One region of the Streptococcus sp. 544 genome, then DNA from elsewhere that is predicted to be linked to it. Evidence: predicted binding sites of a transcription regulator. Region 1 holds the regulator's gene; each other region holds the start of a gene.
What was found. Region 1 encodes Rex, which represses fermentation and respiration genes when NADH is low (regulators of the CRP and FNR family bind a similar motif). Its sites were predicted from a motif close to TTGTGAANTANTTCACAA; they were not measured.
Positions count from the first base shown of each region.

Region 2: the regulator Rex is predicted to act here: its motif matches at 3,436-3,453, upstream of HT728_RS09195 (zinc-dependent alcohol dehydrogenase family protein).
Region 3: the regulator Rex is predicted to act here: its motif matches at 2,964-2,981, upstream of HT728_RS02320 (formate/nitrite transporter family protein).
Region 4: the regulator Rex is predicted to act here: its motif matches at 2,742-2,759, upstream of adhP (alcohol dehydrogenase AdhP).

Region 1 is NZ_VMMU01000006.1:390,130-395,239, forward strand. It holds gene pcrA (DNA helicase PcrA) at 1-1,446, shown strand, start outside; gene radC (DNA repair protein RadC) at 1,489-2,169, shown strand; gene HT728_RS04615 (gamma-glutamyl-gamma-aminobutyrate hydrolase family protein) at 2,166-2,855, opposite strand; gene HT728_RS04620 (redox-sensing transcriptional repressor Rex) at 2,873-3,514, opposite strand; gene HT728_RS04625 (DUF4649 family protein) at 3,597-3,812, opposite strand; gene HT728_RS04630 (DUF1831 domain-containing protein) at 3,820-4,167, opposite strand; gene HT728_RS04635 (cysteine desulfurase family protein) at 4,172-5,110, opposite strand, start outside.
Region 2 is NZ_VMMU01000025.1:25,970-31,079, reverse strand. It holds gene tgt (tRNA guanosine(34) transglycosylase Tgt) at 1-147, shown strand, start outside; gene HT728_RS09205 (acyltransferase family protein) at 248-2,065, shown strand; gene nagA (N-acetylglucosamine-6-phosphate deacetylase) at 2,217-3,368, shown strand; gene HT728_RS09195 (zinc-dependent alcohol dehydrogenase family protein) at 3,531-4,589, shown strand; gene HT728_RS09190 (DUF1033 family protein) at 4,740-5,105, shown strand.
Region 3 is NZ_VMMU01000004.1:30,917-36,026, forward strand. It holds gene HT728_RS02310 (DUF2130 domain-containing protein) at 1-618, opposite strand, end outside; gene HT728_RS02315 (O-acetylhomoserine aminocarboxypropyltransferase/cysteine synthase family protein) at 714-1,994, opposite strand; gene HT728_RS02320 (formate/nitrite transporter family protein) at 2,143-2,940, opposite strand; gene srtA (sortase SrtA) at 3,079-3,822, opposite strand; gene gyrA (DNA gyrase subunit A) at 3,822-5,110, opposite strand, start outside.
Region 4 is NZ_VMMU01000011.1:74,083-79,192, forward strand. It holds gene HT728_RS06495 (PTS mannose/fructose/sorbose transporter subunit IIC) at 1-374, opposite strand, end outside; gene HT728_RS06500 (PTS sugar transporter subunit IIB) at 402-1,391, opposite strand; gene adhP (alcohol dehydrogenase AdhP) at 1,626-2,645, opposite strand; gene HT728_RS06510 (Cof-type HAD-IIB family hydrolase) at 2,870-3,682, opposite strand; gene HT728_RS06515 (NCS2 family permease) at 3,872-5,110, shown strand, end outside.

The DNA of each region.
Region 1 (5,110 bases):
TCCACCAAAACCATTCTCCAAGCGGCCAACGAGGTCATTAAAAACAATAAAAACCGTCGTCCTAAGAATCTCTGGACTCAAAATGCTGATGGGGAGCAAATCGTTTACTATCGTGCCAATGATGAACTAGATGAGGCTGTATTTGTAGCCAAAACCATCGATGAACTTGGTCGGAGTCAAAACTTCCTTCACAAGGATTTTGCAGTTCTCTATCGGACTAATGCGCAGTCCCGTACTATTGAGGAAGCCCTGCTCAAGTCCAATATTCCTTATACCATGGTCGGAGGAACCAAGTTCTACAGCCGTAAGGAAATCCGAGATATTATCGCTTACCTCAACCTCATTGCTAATTTGAGTGATAATATTAGTTTTGAGCGTATTATCAACGAACCGAAACGTGGAATTGGTCCAGGTACAGTTGAGAAAATCCGTGACTTTGCCAATATGCAAGACATGTCTATGCTAGATGCTTCAGCCAATATTATGTTGTCTGGTATCAAGGGTAAAGCAGCCCAGTCAATTTGGGATTTTGCAAATATGATTTTGGATTTGCGGGATCAACTGGACCAGTTAAGCATTACTGAGTTGGTTGAGGCAGTTCTAGAAAAAACAGGGTACGTTGATATCCTTAATGCTCAAGCAACCTTAGAAAGCAAGGCTCGAGTTGAAAATATCGAAGAGTTTCTTTCTGTGACGAAAAACTTTGATGACACCTCTGATGGGTCAGAAGAGGAAACTGGTCTGGACAAGCTGAGTCGTTTCTTAAATGATTTAGCCTTGATTGCGGATACAGATTCAGGTAGTCAGGAGACATCAGAAGTGACCCTGATGACCCTGCATGCTGCCAAAGGTCTCGAGTTTCCAGTTGTCTTTTTGATTGGGATGGAAGAAAATGTCTTCCCACTTAGTCGTGCAGCTGAAGATCAAGATGAATTGGAAGAAGAGCGCCGTCTAGCCTATGTAGGTATCACGCGTGCAGAGAAAATCCTCTATCTGACAAATGCCAACTCGCGCCTGCTTTTTGGTCGTACCAACTACAACCGTCCCACTCGTTTTATTAACGAAATCAGCTCGGACTTACTTGAGTATCAAGGTCTGGCTCGTCCAGCAAATACAAGCTTTAAGGCATCATATAGCAGTGGTGGTCTTGCCTTCGGTCATGGTATGAGTTTGGCTCAGGCTCTTCAAGACCGTAAACGCAGTGCAGCACCAAAAACTATCCAGTCAAGCGGTCTTCCATTTGGTCAATTTACAGCTGGAGCAAAATCAGCTTCTAGCGAGACGAATTGGTCCATTGGTGACATTGCCCTCCACAAGAAATGGGGAGAGGGAACTGTTCTGGAAGTTTCAGGTAGTGGTGCTACGCAGGAATTGAAAATCAATTTCCCAGAAGTAGGTTTGAAAAAACTTTTAGCTAGTGTAGCCCCAATTGAGAAAAAAATCTAATTTTTCATCCTTCTCACGAATAATAAAGTGAGGAGGATTTTTATGTACAGTATTTCATTCCAAGAAGATTCATTATTACCAAGAGAAAGACTGGCTCAAGAAGGAGTGGAAGCGCTCAGTAACCAAGAGTTGCTAGCTATTTTACTCAGAACAGGAACACGTCAGGCTAGCGTTTTTGAAATTGCCCAGAAAGTTTTGAACAACCTTTCAAGGCTAACGGATTTGAAAAAAATGACCCTGCAGGAATTGCAGAGTCTGTCTGGTATCGGCCGTGTTAAGGCCATAGAGTTACAAGCTATGATTGAACTGGGGCATCGTATTCACAAACACGAAACCCTTGAGATGGAAAGTATTCTCAGCAGTCAAAAGTTAGCCAAGAAGATGCAACAGGAGTTGGGACATAAAAAACAAGAGCACTTGGTGGCGCTCTATCTCAATACTCAAAATCAAATCATCCATCAACAGACCATTTTTATCGGTTCTGCAACTCGTAGTATCGCTGAACCGCGAGAGATTCTTCACTATGCAATCAAGCATATGGCGACTTCACTTATCTTGGTCCACAATCATCCTTCAGGAGCGGTAGCACCTAGTCGAAATGATGATCATGTTACTAAACTTGTCAAAGAAGCCTGCGACCTGATGGGGATTGTTCTCTTGGACCATTTGATTGTCTCTCACTCCAGTTACTTTAGTTATCGTGAAAAGACGGATTTAATCTAAAGTTCATTAACGACATAGTCAAAGAGGTTTTTATCTTTTGTACGATTTTCAAATAGAAACTCTGGATGCCATTGGACACCGAGAAAGGCAACATCATCCGTACTCATGACAGCCTCAATGATACCATCTTTAGGATCATGAGCTGCAATCTTTAAGTTAGGTGCTAAATCCTTAATACTCTGATGGTGGAAGGAGTTGATATGGGAGATTTCTCCATAGATTTCTCGAAGAATAGTATCAGGTTCTGTTACCAAGCGTTGAGTTGTGTATTCGGCAGAACAATCCTGCCAGTGGTCTTCGATATCTTGGTACAGAGTTCCGCCCATGGCAACGTTAAAAAGCTGAGTCCCACGACAGACAGAAAAAACTGGCTTTTTCTGTTTAATAGCTTCCTTGATGAGGGCCAGTTCGAAGATATCTCTTTGAAGGTGGTAGTCATCGCTATCAATAGTTTTTGGTTCACCATAGAATTTTGGATCAACATTTTGCCCACCTGTCAAGATGAGCTTGTCAATCAAATTGATATAGTGGCTAGCCATTTCTTGATCACCAATCGGTAGGATGATGGGAATCCCTCCAGCGTCTTTAACGCCTTCAACAAAGCCTTTTGCTGCGTAGCTCATCATGATGTCATCATCTGGATGAGTTTTTTCGTTTCCTGTAATCCCTATAACTGGTTTTTTCATAAAATGATTTTCGCTTTCTAATCCTCTTTTCGCATGAAGTAGAGGAGAGTTTGGAGTTCACTTGTCAAATCGACATACTGAACGACCACGTCTTTTGGTAAATGCAGATGGACTGGTGAAAAACTGAGAATTCCTTTCACGCCAGCATCTACCAAGAGATTGGCAACCTCTTGTGACTTGACGCTGGGAACTGTCAGGATAGCAGTCTTCACATCAGCATCCTTGATTTTATCCTTGATTTGAGAAATTCCGTAAATGGGAATTCCATCAGGAGTTTGGCTACCGACTTCAGGATGGTCATCTAGGTCAAAGGCCATGATAATCTTCATCTTGTTACGCTCATGAAAGCGGTAGTGGAGAAGGGCATGGCCCATATTTCCAATACCAACCAGCATGACATTGGTGATGGAGTTATCATTAAGCAAATCGGCAAAAAACGTCATCAGTTTTTTGACATCATAGCCAAAACCACGACGACCTAGTTCACCAAAATAGGAAAAATCACGACGTACGGTCGCTGAATCAATACCGATAGCCTCTGCAATTTGCTTAGAGTTGGCACGTTCAATCTTTTCTGCATGAAATCTCTTAAAAATTCGATAGTAGAGAGAGAGTCTTTTTGCTGTAGCTTTTGGAATAGCAGACTGTTTATCTTTCACAAAATCACAACCTTTCTATTCTTCTATTTTATAGAAACATTGTGAAAAAATCAACAAAAACAAGAAAAAACTAAGAAAAATCTTAGTTTTGATGTAAAAAATCTGCATGTGATAGAAAACGGTAGAGGTCTCCGACCAGACCCTGATAAACTTCCTGGCCCTTAAAAGTCAAAGAAGTCACATAAAGTGTATCTGGTAGAGTCACACATCCTGACAAAGCTAGCATGAGAGCCTCATAATCTTCATACTTGAGTGTACGCTCTACATGATAGCTGTCCTTATAGGTCAGTTCAAACATTTTGGCTCTATCTTTCCGATTTTGTAAAGACACCACGTTCTACTAAGCTATCCATGAGGAAATAGAATTTTTCCTGATGAATGTGGTGATCTTCTGATTTGAAAATATCAACTAGACGAAGGCCAAACTTGTCAGTGATATTGATTTTAGCACCTGTAAGTTCCTTGTTAATGATGATTTTGAGTTGGAAGCCTTCACCGCTGTTTGGCACTTTTTCAAGTAGGCGAGTCAATTCATAGTTACCAACCTTAGTCTCAAAAAAGGTGTTGTCCTTAAGGGTGAATTTTTTAACAGAAGGGCTAAGAGTGTAGTCGTAACGACAATTTTTTAACAGAATGGTTTTTTCAAATGCCATATGGCTAACCTCCGATAATTTCTTTTAAGGTTTTTGCGAGGGTATGTAGGTCTTCAACAGTATTTTCTGACGACAAACTGATGCGAACGGATTCTTTCAAGCGTTCTGAATTTGCCCCGTACATGGCTTCGAGAACATGGCTGGATTGTACAATGCCCGCAGTACAGGCTGAACCAGTAGAGATAGAAATTCCAGCCAAATCTAGACGAAGGAGTAAGAGGTCATTTTTCTGGCCAGGAAATCCAATATTGAGAACATAAGGAAGATGATGTTGTCCTCTATTCAGGTAATACTGAATTCCCTCTAGCTCTGCCAGAAAGGCAGTCTCTAGATTTTGTACATGTTGAAAATGTTCTTCTTGTTTTTCGAGGTCTTCTTTTAGGGCTGCAACCATACCCACGATGGCAGCTAGATTTTCAGTCCCTGCACGTTTTTTCTGTTCTTGGTCTCCGCCATGTAGATAAGAATCAAAGTCCATGCTAGATGCGTAGAGAAAGCCGATTCCCTTAGGGCCATGGAACTTGTGGGCAGAAGCAGTGAGAAAATCAATGCCCAATTCTTCTGGATGTATAGGGATTTTACCAATAACCTGAACTGCATCAACATGATAGGCAGCAGGGTGTTGCTTGAGTATTTGGCCAATTTCAGCAATGGGAAGTAGGTTTCCTGTCTCATTATTAGCAAACATGGTAGAAACCAAAATCGTATCGTCACGTAAGGCCTCTTGAATTTGCTGGGCAGTGATTTCCTGATTTTCTGGCTGGATAATGGTTGCTTCAAACCCAAAGTGCTGAACCAAGTAATCAATGGTTTCAAGGACAGCATGGTGCTCAATGGCAGTTGTGATGATATGTTTTCCTTGTTCTTGGTGACGAAGGCAGTAGCCAATGATAGCAGTATTGTTGCCTTCAGTCCCACCAGAAGTGAAAAAGATATGTTGAGG
Region 2 (5,110 bases), on a different contig from region 1:
ATCCGCTTGACTAGCTACCACAATCTTTACTTCTTGCTTAACCTGATGAAGCAAGTACGACAAGCCATCATGGATGACAATCTCTTGGAATTCCGTGAGTATTTTGTGGAAAAATATGGCTATAATAAGTCAGGCCGTAATTTCTAAAATGGAATTGATATAAGCTAAAAATCCTAAGTTTTCTCTTGGGATTTTTCTTCTTTTTTTGATAGAATAAAGTGTATAATGAAAGGGAGAATAAACTCGTATGCGCATTAAATGGTTTTCCTTGATTAGGATTACAGGTTTACTACTGGTACTCTTGTATCATTTCTTTCAGACCATCTTTCCTGGAGGATTTTTCGGGGTGGATGTCTTTTTCACATTTTCAGGATTTCTGATTACGGCTCTACTCATCGAAGAATTTTCTAAAAAACATGAGATTGATTTGATAGGATTTTTTAGGAGACGATTTTATCGGATTGTGCCACCTGTGGTTTTGATGGTCTTGGTAACCATGCCCTTTACCTTCCTAGTTCGCCAAGACTATGTTGCTGGAATTGGAGGTCAGATTGCGGGTGTCTTAGGCTTTATGACCAACTTCTACGAACTCCTAACAGGTGGGAGTTATGAATCTCAGTTCATTCCTCATTTGTTTGTTCATAATTGGAGTTTGGCTGTGGAGGTTCATTACTATATTCTATGGGGATTAGCAGTTTGGTTCTTATCCAAACAGGCTAAATCAAATGGTCAGTTGAGGGGAATGGTCTTTCTTTTATCTGCCGCTGCCTTCTTGATTAGCTTCTTCTCCATGTTTATTGGTAGTTTTCTAGTGACCTCTTATTCCTCTGTTTACTTCTCCAGTTTAACTCATGTCTATCCATTCTTTTTGGGAAGTATCCTAGCAACTATCGTAGGCGTGCGTCAGACTACTTCCCTAGTTAAGCAGTTGGATAAAATCTGGGATTTACGAAAGACCCTGTTGATTTTTGCAGGAGGTTTTGGCTTCTTACTCATTTTGACCTTCTTTGTCAAATTCACCTATCTTTTTGCCTATCTTATAGGCTTCTTGCTTGCCAGTCTTGCAGCCCTTGCTATGATTCTGGCGGCGCGTGTCTTACATGAAAAGACTCCTCATGTGCAGGAACCAAAGATGATCAGTTTTTTAGCAGATACTAGCTATGCGGTTTATCTCTTCCATTGGCCTTTCTATATCATATTCTCACAGTTGACATCAAATCTTTTTGCTGTGTTATTAACTTTGATTTGTTCTTATGGATTCGCCAGTCTTTCATTTTATGTATTGGAGCCGTGGATTGCAGGCAAGAACACACCTGTTTTACAAACTCTTCGTCCCCTGCCTTATATTCACACAATTCTTGCGACAAGTACAGGAATCTTGGCCTTCATTGTCCTCTTAGTGACTTTCTTGGCACCACAAGTGGGAGCGTTTGAGACAGACTTAACTGTCAATGGTTTGAAGCAAGCTGCTAGTAATATTGCCCAAACAAAAGTGATGGCAGAACGAGCAGAAGCTGATAGTTTGGGGATTGCTGATGGCACTATGTTAATTGGTGACTCGGTGGCTTTAAGGGCAAATACAGCTTTGCAGACAGCCCTTCCAGGAGCACAGATAAATGCTCAGGTCAGCAGAACAACCAAGAATGCCAATGAAATCATGCTAAACAATAGCCAGAATAAATTTTTACCTAAGATGGTGGTCATTGCGACTGGGGTAAATAATCCTGAAAATTACAAGGAAGACTGGGACAGTATCGTGAAAAATCTTCCTAAGGGCCATCATATGGTTTTGGTGACTCCTTATGAGGGAGATAAGACAAAAGAGACCTATGCCATCGTTGAGAAGGCGGCTGCATATATGAGAGAATTGGCAGAGAAGACTCCTTACGTCACGATAGCAGATTGGAATCAAGCCGCTAAGGAACATCCAGAAATCTGGGCAGGAACAGACCAAGTCCATTTCGGAAGTGACACTAGCACTATTGAAGCAGGAGCTAAATTGTATGCAGATACCATTGCTACAGCCTTGCAAACAGCTCAAGACAAACCAGTCAAATCAAAATAACGTGTATTTAAAAGAAAAGAGTTGGAGAAATCCAGCTCTTTTAAAATATCTCCAGAAAATAGGTCTATACCATTTACAAATGAATCAGAAAGGTTTATAATGTAATTGACATAATAAATATCAAAAGTAATCTTTTAAGGAGGTCATTATTATGCCTAATTACGTTAAAGCGGATCAGTTTTTTTATCCATTTGGCATTCGTCGCGGTGGGTACCTGGAACTTGTTGATGGCAAATTTGGGAAACATGTGGATCAAATTCCTGAAGGAGCAGAGGTTCTTGACTATACTGGTTATAGCATTGCACCAGGTCTTGTGGATACTCATATTCATGGATATGCAGGTGTAGATGTGATGGACAACAACATTGAAGGTACATTGCATACTATGAGTGAAGGACTTCTTAGTACCGGTGTTACCAGTTTCTTGCCCACAACTTTAACAGCCACTTATGAACAATTGCTTGCAGTCACTGAAAATCTTGGAAACCATTATAAAGAAGCAACAGGTGCTAAGATTCGTGGGATTTATTATGAAGGTCCATATTTCACAGAAACTTTTAAGGGGGCACAAAATCCAACTTATATGAGAGACCCGGGTGTTGAGGAGTTTCATTCTTGGCAGGATGCTGCAAAAGGGATGCTAAATAAAATCGCTATTGCACCAGAACGTGATGGGGTGGAAGATTTTGTACGTACTATTACAGGTGAAGGTGTGACAGTTGCACTTGGACACTCAGATGCGACATTTGAACAAGCTAAGAAGGCAGTTGATGCTGGAGCTAGTGTATGGGTACATGCCTATAATGGGATGCGTGGGTTGACTCACCGCGAACTGGGTATGGTTGGAGCCATGTATCAATTACCTCATACCTATGCAGAGTTGATCTGTGATGGCCATCACGTAGATCCAAAAGCCTGCGAAATTCTTATCAAACAAAAAGGGACAGAAAACATTGCCCTTATTACAGACTGTATGACAGCTGGTGGATTGGAAGACGGAGACTACATGTTGGGAGAATTCCCAGTTGTCGTTGCCAATGGAACTGCACGTCTCAAATCGACAGGTAATTTGGCAGGTTCTATCCTCAAACTCAAGGACGGTTTGAAGAATGTGGTTGAATGGGGAATTGCGAATCCACATGAAGCAGTCATGATGGCCAGCCTTAACCCAGCAAAATCTGTTCACATTGATGATGTTTGTGGCCAAATCCGTGAAGGCTATGACGCGGACTTTATCGTACTAGATAAAGATTTGGAATTGGTAGCAACCTACCTAGACGGTGTGAAACGTTATCAAGCATAAGAGAGAAGGCAGAAGTTAGAGACTAGCTTCTGCTTTTTTATGTATGGTGCTTTACTGGTAAACAAAAAAGTTAAAAAAATCACAAAAAATCTTGAACAAGCAAATGAAAAGGTTTACAATTGTATTATAAATAGTACAAATAAAAAAACGGAGGAGTGCTTTATGAAAGCCTATACTTATGTTAAACCAGGACTTGCTTCTTTTGTTGATGTAGACAAACCAGTTATTCGCAAGCCAACAGACGCTATTGTGCGTATCGTAAAAACCACTATTTGTGGAACAGACCTCCATATTATCAAAGGGGATGTTCCTGCTTGCCAAAGTGGTACCATTCTTGGTCACGAAGGGATTGGGATTGTTGAAGAAGTTGGGGAAGGAGTTTCTAACTTCAAAAAAGGCGACAAGGTCTTGATTTCTTGTGTTTGTGCCTGTGGTAAATGCTACTACTGTAAAAAAGGAATTTATGCCCACTGTGAAGACGAAGGGGGTTGGATTTTCGGTCACTTGATTGATGGTATGCAGGCTGAGTATCTACGTGTCCCTCATGCAGATAACACTCTTTACCACACTCCAGAAGACTTGTCAGATGAAGCCTTGGTTATGCTATCAGACATTCTGCCTACTGGATATGAAATTGGTGTCTTAAAAGGGAAAGTGGAACCTGGTTGCAGCGTAGCTATTATTGGTTCAGGACCAGTTGGATTAGCTGCTCTTTTGACAGCTCAATTCTATTCACCAGCTAAATTGATTATGGTAGACTTAGACGATAACCGCTTGGAAACTGCTGTATCATTTGGTGCGACTCACAAGGTTAATTCTTCAGACCCTGAAAAAGCCATTAAAGAAATTTATGATTTGACAGATGGCCGTGGTGTAGATGTCGCTATCGAAGCTGTTGGTATTCCTGCAACATTTGATTTCTGTCAAAAGATTATCGGTGTAGACGGAACAGTTGCCAACTGTGGTGTGCATGGTAAACCAGTCGAATTCGATTTGGACAAACTTTGGATTCGCAACATCAATGTAACAACTGGTTTGGTATCTACAAATACGACTCCACAATTGTTGAAAGCACTTGAAAGTCATAAGATTGAACCAGAAAAATTGGTAACTCACTATTTCAAACTCAGTGAAATTGAAAAAGCCTATGAAGTCTTCAGTAAGGCAGCAGACCACCATGCGATTAAGGTCATTATCGAAAACGACATTTCTGAAGCTTAGGAAATGAAAAATTTTTATCACATAAGCAAATAGAAATTCAGTCATCCATAAGATGGCTGGATTTTTTATCAAAAAATTAAGAAATGAGCATATTTCTTTCCTTGTTTAGCGGAATTGGTTATAATATACGGTACAAAGGAATGAATGAATATGTATCGTGTTATAGAAATGTACGGAGATTTTGAACCCTGGTGGTTCTTAGAAGGTTGGGAAGAAGACATTGTAGCAAGTAGAAAATTTGACCAGTATTATGATGCTCTCAAATACTACAAAACTTGCTGGTTTAGATTGGAACAAGAATCCCCTCTTTATAAAAGCAGAAGTGACTTGATGACCATTTTTTGGGATCCAGAAGACCAACGCTGGTGCGATGAATGTGATGAATATTTACAACAATACCATTCTTTGGCTCTTTTACAGGATGAGCAGGTTATTCCAGATGAAAAACTACGCCCAGGCTATGAAAAACAAACAGGTAAGGAAAGGCACCGTTCTTGCCGTATGAAATTAAAATAGAGAAA
Region 3 (5,110 bases), on a different contig from region 1:
GTAAGCATTTGGAAAGGCGAAACTACGTACCTTGTTAAACTCACTCTCTGCATAGTGTTCCAGACTTTCCCCAATCGCTTTTGTAGATTGTTGGACTTTGAAATTCTTGTAAAATTCGACTTGTTCACTGGCTGCCTTGAGCTGGGCTTCGTAGTTTTGCTTAACAGAAGCAAGAGAAAGCTCGTTTTCTTTTTCTTGTAAAAGAAGTTGGTTTTTAACCTGATCACGTTCTTTTTCTAGATCAGAAAGGGTCTTTTGGAGCTGGTTTTCATGCTCCAAACGCAAGGTCGCCAATTGGTTTTCCAAGGCCTGTACTTCCTTATCCTTAGCCAATAAGGCCTGATTACTTGTCTGTTCAACCTCTTTCTTGGCCAATTCTTTTTCTGTATCAAAGTTTTGGATTTGACTCTGTAATTGAGCAATTTCTTGGTCTTTTTGAGCTAGTTTAGACTGTTGTTCATTCATGGCCTTTTGCTCAGCCAAGGCCAGTTCCTGCTTCATCCGGTCGTGCAATTCCTTATCAAACTCTGCCGTTCTCACTTGAGACAAAAGTTCGGCATACTGACTTTCATTTACTGTAAAGACTTCCCCACAGTTGGGACATTTGATTTCGTTCATATCGTTCCTCTTTCTAGACTTCTTTAACCATTATATCATGCCTAAAGGAAAATCAAAAACAGCGAGTCGAAACCCACTGTTTATCTTCTTTTACTTTAAATTTTTTCCAAGGCCAAGCGCAAATCTTCGATCAAATCCTCTACATTTTCAAGTCCGATTGACAAACGAATTTGGTTTGGTGTGACACCTGCTGCTTCAAGGTCTTTTTCTGACAATTGACCGTGAGTGGTTGTAGCTGGATGGACAACAAGCGATTTGGCATCTGCCACGTTTGCTAGGTCAGAGAAGATTTCTAAATGATCAATTACCTTACGGGCTTCTGCCTCCCCACCTTTGACATGGAAGGTAAAGATTGAGCCCACACCTTTTGGCAAATATTTCTCAGCCAAGGCATGGTAAGGACTATCAGCAAGTTTTGGATAATTGACCTTTTCTACCTTAGGATGGTTGACAAGGAAATCAACAATTTTCTCTGCATTTTGCACATGCCGTTCCACACGAAGTGAAAGGGTTTCAAGTCCTTGGAGTAACAAGAAGGCATTAAATGGCGACAAGGCTGCACCTGTATCACGGAGCAATTGAACACGGACAGCGATAATAAAGGCAGCCGCACCTACATCACGAGTATAGCTCAAGTTATGATAGCTTGGGTCTTCCTCAACAAATTGAGGGAATTTCCCTGAAGCCGCCCAGTCAAAACGCCCACTATCGACAATCACTCCACCAATAGTCGTACCATGCCCACCGATAAACTTAGTCGCAGAGTGAATGGCAATATCAACACCGTGAGAAAAGACGTTAATCAAATATGGTGTAGCAAAAGTGTTGTCCGAAACGAGTGGAATCTGGTGTTTATGCGCAATCTCAGCCAATTTTTCCAAGTCAGGAATGTTAATCAAGGGATTGCCCAAGGTTTCAATTAAGACAAGCTTGGTATTGTCTTTGATCGCTGCTTCTACTTCCTCCAAATTATCCACATCGACAAAGGTTGTTGTGATCCCATAACGAGGAAGGGTTTCTTTCAAGAGATTGAAAGTCCCACCGTAAATAGTTGATGCTGCTACAACATGGTCACCAGCATGGGCAAGTGCCAAAATCGTATAAGTCACTGCAGCCATACCTGATGCGGTTGCAAGAGCTCCAACACCACCTTCCAGAGCAGCAATTCTTTCTTCAAAGGCAGCCGTTGTAGGATTTGTAATACGAGTATAGATATTCCCTGGTTTTCTCAAGGCAAACAAATCGGCACCTTCCTGCGTGTCATCAAAAACAAAGGATGTAGTCTGATAAATCGGTACTGCACGAGACTTGGTAGCTGGATCCACAACTTGACCAGCATGCAATTGTAATGTTTCAAATTTAAAATCACGAATCATAAGGCGACCTCCATATAGTTTGATTAAGGATATTGTAGCACCTTGAGTTATAGTTTACAAATATCAGTTTTCTATATTTTGATATAATAAATAACTATTACCTTATTTTAAAAATCGAAAAAAGCACGACTCAATCGTGCTCATTTTCTTAATCTACATAAGTATCTTCATTTTTATTGAGGAAGGCATATGGAAGACCCATCAAGAGGCCTCCTCCGATAAAGTTTCCGATGAAGGTTACACCCCAGTGACGAAGCATATTTCCAACACCGAAGTTGGCAATTGAGTCAGCAGCAACACTGAATTTTACAATCGCGAAAGAAGCAAAGTTCGCGGCAATGTGCTCGTTTGTTAAGAATACAAACATGTAAATCGCTGACAACACAAGCCAAAGTTTGGCACCACCATCTTTGACCAAAACAAATGAAAGAATCGCAATATTAACGAAAATATTTGCCAAAATCGCCTCAAGTAAGACTAATTCATTTGAACGGCCTAACTTCATCTCAACAACCCCTGAGATGAAACTATCGTGTGTCAGATGTGCATAAGCTGCTGAGTGGGCAAAGCCCCAACCTGCTATCAAAGCCCCGATAAGGTTGAACAAGGTACAGTAAAGTAAAATCTCAGCTGTTTTTCTCCAAGAGATTTTTTTCAAGAAACTACCTGCAGTCAAGAACATCATGTTTGATGTTACCAACTCAGCATTCAAGAAAACAATGTAGGCCAAGCCCCAAGCAAAGACAAATGGGAAGAGGAAACGTCCACTACCTGGTGCGATTTTATTAATCAAGTCAGCCCCAACTGCACCTGCAGCAGTACTGAAGGTTAAAAATGCACCTGCAAACATAGAACGAATCGCATACTTAAATTTGCTTTGGCTATAAAGACTTTCTTTCTTCTTGCAAGCAAATTCAATCTTTGAGATAAATTCTGAAGAAACCATAATAAACTCCTAAATCTTTTTTCTTGATAATTATATCACAAACTTTAGAATTAAGGAAGCGTTTTCCGTATTTCATAAAAGTTTATTTTTATGAAAATCTTAAAAAATCAGTGAAATCCATGATTTCACTGATTTGTATTAATAAAATTGTCTATACGGTTGATTGAAAGCTGTTAGGATTTCATCAGATGTTTGTGAATAATCTTTTGTTTCTTTCAAATCACCTTTTACAATAATACGTTCTGTAGCAGCAAGGTCTTCACAGGTTACTAATGTGATTTCATTGACCCCATCTCTATCATCAACCTCATCAACACGATCCGGTGTCACACGTTTGACTTCACGTATTTCATAGGTATAAACTTTATTTTTATCGGTTAGATAAATCTTCATACCATTTTTAGCATTATCTAAAGGAGAAAATAACATTTTATTAGCATTATCAACACCAAAGATATGGTGACTAGCTAGACTATAATTTCCTTCTCCCATTACTTGCTCGCGTTTCATTGTACCAGCGCCGTAGAAGAGATTAACATTATCAAGTCCTTTAAAAATCGGCAAATTCATTTCCAATTCAGGAATTGCAATTCCCCCAATAACTGGTAATTTTTGAGCATCCCATTGAGAAGCTAAAACAGCTTCCGAAGAAATCGCTTTGACCGAATCAAAATCAAAATTTCCTTCTGTATCCTGATTTTCTTCTATTTTTTCTTTTGATACCTGGCTAACTTGATACTTATTGGTATTCCAGACCATGAAAATATTTCGAATTTGCGCATTAAAAATCAAAGCCAGTGACAGTACTATCAGAAATCCTGCTAGGATATTTGTCAGCAGATTTTTTCGCTTGTTTTTCTTTTTATTATTTTTTTGAGACATTATGCTTCACCTTCTGTTTCATTTTCTGTCCCAACTTCTTCTTTTTCTGCCGCTGCAACCGTTGTGAAGGTCACTATCTGAGCATCTTGATCCAGGCGCATTACTTTAACTCCCATAGTTGCGCGTCCTGTTTGTGAAATATTGGCAAGATTGGTTCGAATCATGACACCTGTATCAGTGATAATCATCAAATCCTCATCCCCTTGAACAGTCATAAGACCGGCCAGCAAGCCATTTTTTTCGGTAATTTTAGCTGTCTGCATTCCCTTACCACCACGACCTTTTGTTGGGTATTCAGTAGCGACTGTACGCTTACCATATCCTTTTTCTGTGATAATAAGAACCTCATCTTGATCAGTAATCAAGCTGGCACCAACAACAGTATCTCCTTCACGAAGGTTAACACCTTTCACACCTGTGGCGATACGACTCATGCCGCGAACGGCTGATTGATTAAAGCGAACTGCATAACCAAACTTGGTACCAATGATAATATCCGTATCTTCTTCCGTCAACAAGACATTAATCAACTCATCTTCATCTTTGAGGTTCAAAGCCTTGAGACCATTTTGACGAATATTAGCAAATTCCTTAACGCTGGTTCTCTTCACAATACCATGACGGGTTGTAAAGAAAAGATAAGCATCATCACTGCGATCAGACTCAACATTGATAATAGTCTGAATACTTTCGCCTTCATCTAATTTCAAGAGATTGACTACTGGTAATCCTTTGGCCGTCCGACCATACTCAGGAATTTCATAACCTTTCAAACGATAAACTCGCCCTTTATTTGTGAAGAAGAGCAGATGATCATGGGTGCTAGTTGACACTAACTCACGAACAAAATCATCATCCTTAACACCTGTTCCTTGGACACCACGACCCCCACGTTTTTGAGCAGTAAATTCATCCTGATCCAAACGCTTAATGTAGCCTCTGTTAGAAAGGGTAATCAAGACATCCGATTCTTCAATCAAGTCCTCATCTTCAAGACTCAAGACTTCACCGACCATCAACTCTGTACGGCGTTTATCAGAAAATTTACGTTTAACTTCATCTAATTCGTCTTTGATAATTTGAGAAACACGTTCTGGCTTAGCAAGAATATCCGCCAAATCCGCAATCAGAGCCAAGAGGTCATCATACTCAGACTGAATCTTATCGCGTTCCAAACCTGTCAAACGACGAAGACGCATGTCTAGGATAGCCTGACTTTGACGTTCAGAAAGCTTAAACTTACTCATCAACTCAGCTTGTGCTTCTGCGTCTGTTTCACTAGCACGGA
Region 4 (5,110 bases), on a different contig from region 1:
GTATGAACCAAACCAACTGAGATTGTACGAACAATCATAGTTAAGAATAGACCAGCAACGGCAAGAGGGATAGCAACCGCTTGGGCAACACCGATACCTGTCTTAGTAAAGTCACCACCAAGAACCATGATAATGGCAGCAGCGACAGAAGCAAGTGCAGCATCAGGAGCGATAGCAGCACCGATATTTGACCAACCAAGGGCAATCATTTGAAGCGATCCACCGAGGATAATCCCTGCTTCCAAGTGACCTGTTACAAGCCCAATAAGGGTACAGGCTACAAGTGGTTGGTGAAATTGGAATTGGTCGAGGACGCCTTCAAGACCTGCAAGGAAGGCTACAACGACTACTAAAACCATAGAAATAATAGACATCTTTAAAATCCTTTCATAAATAATGGCTTATTTGACATTGGCTTTGTTAATCAAGTCAAACAAATCTTTTTTAGAATCATTTGGTACTTTACGTACATCGAATTCAACACCCAAGTCACGCATTTTTTCAAATGTAGCAACGTCTTCTTTGTCCATAGACAAAACAGTATTGACCAATGTTTTACCTGTTGAGTGAGCCATAGAACCAACGTTAAGAGTTTTGATTGGCACGCCACCTTCGATGGCACGAAGGGCATCTTGAGGTGTTTCAAACAAGATAAGGGCATGTGTTTCTCCAAAACGTGGGTCTTTTGAAACCTCAATCAGTTTTTGAATTGGAACCACGTTAGCCTTGACATTACCTGGAGCTGCTTGTTTAATCAATTCTTTACGAAGGTCGTCTTTAGCTACGTTATCTGAAGCAACGATGATACGATTTGCTTTTGAATCTGGAGTCCAAGCAGTTGCAACCTGACCGTGAAGTAGACGTGTGTCAAGACGGGCAAGATTGATTTTCAATTTACCGTCTCCGATAACAGTTCCTTCTGGGATAGCAGCTTGGGCAACTGGAGCAGCTGCAGCGCTTGCAACTTCTTCAACTGGGTTTAGCTCTTCTGGAAGAGCCTTGATGCCATCTTTGGCTTCTTTAATGATATTAGCAGCGACTTTTTCTACACCTGCAGCAGCGTCCATGAGGCGCTCTGTGTAGGCTTGAATTAACATCGGTAAATTAAGTCCTGTGATGATGGCAAACTTACGCTCGGGATTTTCTCCCATCACGCGACTAGCTTGGTTAAATGGAGATCCACTCCAAAGGTCAGCCAGAACTAGAACCTCATCTTCTGCGTCAAATGCAGCAACAGCGTTATTAAACTTAGCGTATAGATCATCAGGGCCTTCATTTGGCATAAAGGTTACAACTTGAACCTTTTCTTGTTCACCAAAGATCATAGATCCTGACTGATGAATACCCGCAGCAAACTCGCCGTGGCTCGCAATAATGATTCCGATACTCATTATTGTCATTCCTCCTTTTTTGTTTTAGTTTTCGTTTAAGAAAACTTTAAGACTTTTTAAGTATAAACCGTTTTCATCTAAAAATCAACTATTTATCATAAAATAATTAAAAAGATTACATCTGAAAATATTGATATATTGAGTTTTAGAGAAGTTTTTTTGAATCCTTATTTAAAAATTTAATATAAAAAAGTTGGAAGCGCATTCCAACTTTTAAAATAGGTTTCTAATAGATTAATGGGTGAAGTCGAGTACCATACGTCCTTGTATTTGACCTTTTTCCATTTCGTCGAAAATGGCTACGGCATCTTCTATTGGACGTTTTTGAACAACTGGAACTACTAAACCTTCTGCACCGAATTGGAAGGCTTCTTCCAAGTCTTTACGAGTTCCTACAAGAGAACCGATGACTTGGATTCCATCGAGGACTGTTTTAACGATGCTGAGTTCCATCATTTCAGAAGGAAGACCGACAGCGACGACGCGACCACCGGCACGAACGGAGTCAACAGCCTGATTGAAGGCAACTTTAGATACAGCAGTTACGACAGCTGAATGAGCTCCTCCATCAGTTTTTTCTCTGATGAGTCCTGGTACATCTTCAACTTCGAGACCGTTAATAACGACATCAGCACCGACTTCCTTTGCAAGGGCAAGTTTGTCGTTGTTGATATCAACTGCGATGACATGAGCATTAAATACTTTTTTAGCGTATTGAACAGCTAGGTTACCAAGTCCACCAGCACCGTAAAGAACAACCCATTGACCTGGTTCAACTTTTGCTTCTTTTATAGCTTTATAGGTTGTTACACCAGCACATGTGATAGAAGAGGCTTGGGCTGGATCAAGTCCGTCAGGAACTTTAACAGCATAGTCTGCAGTTACGATACACTGTTCAGCCATACCACCGTCTACTGAGTAGCCAGCATTTTTTACTGTACGGCAAAGAGTTTCACGGCCAGTTGTACAGTATTCGCAAGTACCACATCCTTCAAAGAACCAAGCAACGCTGACGCGGTCACCGACTTTAAGGCTTTTCACATCTGGAGCAATTTCTTTAACGATACCAACACCTTCGTGGCCAAGAACACGTCCTGGGACTTGACCAAAGTCACCATGAGCAACGTGGAGGTCGGTGTGGCAAACGCCACAGTATTCAATTTCTACAAGTGCTTCCCCAGTTTCAAGTGGACGGAGTACTTTTTCTTCAATAGCAACACCAGTGCTTTCTGGATTTACAACAACAGCTTTCATAGCTATCCTCCTTTATATTGACCGAGAACAGGGACAACGGGACTGGATTGATTTTGTGTCAACAGAGTCGAGTGTAACGAGCTCTCTTGTATTTATATGTGAAGTATATCACAAAAGAAAGCCTTTTCCAAGGTTTTGGTGGTAAAAAATAGAACAATCGATTAACTGGTTGATGAGACTGTGAAAAGAGCACAAAGACCAGCTCGCAAGCTGGTCAGTAGGGGCTATAAGAATAAGTCTTGCAGGATTTTGGCAACTCCGTCTTGGTCATTGGTCAAGGAAATTTGCTCATCGGCATAAGGGAGTAGCTCTGGATTGGCATTTTTCATGGCATAGCCCTTCCCAGCAAAAGCGAGCATTTCGGTATCATTGTGTTCATCTCCAAAAGCAATCAAATCTTTTTTGTCGCGGTTCATTACCTTGAGCAAGTAGTCCAAAGCAAAGGCCTTATTGACACCTTTTGGGGTACACTCAAGGATATTGAGCGGACCTCCCCAGGTATTGATAGACAGTTGATGCTGGTAGAAGGCGTTCATTTCTTTTGCCAAGGCATATTTGTCACTGGCTCTGGTCTGTAACAGAATACAGTTAGGATCCTTGGTTACTAACTCTGGCTGAAATTGATCTTCAGGCTGGAAAGCTTCTACACCAAATAGTTTAGGATCGGCAATTTCTTCATTGGGATTTGTGATGTAGAATTTTTTACGGTATTCTCCAGCGATAAAATCGGCTTGAATGTCCTCAGAACGTCGAACCATGTCTAGCAGATATTTTTTGTCTACCGTCAAACACTTTTCAAAGTCCCAAACTTGGTCTGGTAAATGAGTAAGGGAGCCGTTGAAATTAATCATAGGAGTGTCTAAGCCTAGTTCACGGTAGAAATCTTTTGACATGCGGTAAGGGCGACCTGTCGTAATAATAACCTGATGGCCTTTTTCAGTAACTTTTTTAATGGTTTCTTTGGTAAAGTCAGAAATCTGACTGTCTGAGTTGAGCAGGGTTCCATCCAGGTCTAGTGCAATAATTTTTTTCGTCATATGAACCTTTCTAGTGTCTTTCCAGATAAGATGTCTTCTATTATAACAAAAAGCAGACAGAAAAGCAGATTCCAAACAAAAAATGAAATTCCATCAAATTCTTAAATAAATTAAACAAATATATTGAAAAAGTGAATGATGAATGATATAATTCTATTATTGTTCGTAAAAATTAAAAGGAGATTGATGATGGACAAATTATTTAAACTAAAAGAGAACGGTACAGACGTTCGTACAGAGGTTCTCGCTGGTTTAACAACTTTCTTTGCAATGAGCTATATTCTCTTTGTAAACCCACAAATGCTTTCGCAAACAGGAATGCCTGCTCAGGGTGTATTCCTCGCAACGATTATCGGTGCAGTTGCTGGTACCTTGATGATGGCTTTTTATGCTAACTTGCCATACGCTCAAGCGCCAGGTATGGGACTGAATGCTTTCTTTACCTTTACAGTTGTATTTGGACTCGGTTATTCTTGGCAAGAAGCCCTAGCTATGGTCTTCATCTGTGGGATTATTTCATTGATTATTACCTTGACAAATGTTCGTAAAATGATCATTGAATCGATTCCAAATGCCCTTCGCTCGGCTATTTCAGCTGGTATCGGTGTCTTTCTTGCCTATGTAGGGATTAAGAATGCTGGACTTTTGAAATTTACGATTGATCCAGGCAACTATATTGTTGTAGGAGAAGGGGCTGACAAAGCTCAAGCAACGATTGCAGCAAATTCTTCAGCAGTTCCAGGCTTGGTCAGCTTTAATAATCCAGCTGTTTTGGTGGCTCTTGCAGGACTTGCTATCACAATCTTCTTTGTCATTAAAGGGATTAAAGGGGGAATTATCCTCTCTATCTTGACAACAACGGTTCTTGCTATCGCAGTTGGTTTGGTAGATTTGTCTAGTATCGATTTTGCTAATAACCATGTTGGTGCAGCTTTTGAAGATTTGAAGACAGTCTTTGGTGCAGCTCTTGGTTCAGAAGGTTTGGGAGCTTTGATTTCAGATACAGCTCGCTTGCCTGAAACTCTGATGGCCATTCTTGCCTTCTCATTGACAGATATTTTTGACACGATTGGTACCTTGATTGGTACAGGTGAAAAAGTTGGTATTGTAGCGACAAATGGTGAAAATCACCAATCAGCCAAGTTGGACAAGGCTCTTTACTCTGATTTGATTGGAACGACAGTCGGTGCCATTGCAGGTACTTCAAACGTAACGACTTATGTTGAGTCTGCTGCGGGTATCGGTGCAGGTGGACGTACTGGTTTGACAGCCTTGGTTGTAGCTATCTGTTTTGCGATTTCAAGCTTCTTTAGTCCACTTCTAGCGATTGTACCAACAGCCGCTACAGCTCCAATCTTGATTATCGTTGGGATTATGATGTTGGCTAGCTTGAAAAATATCCATTGGGACGATATGTCTGAAGCGGTT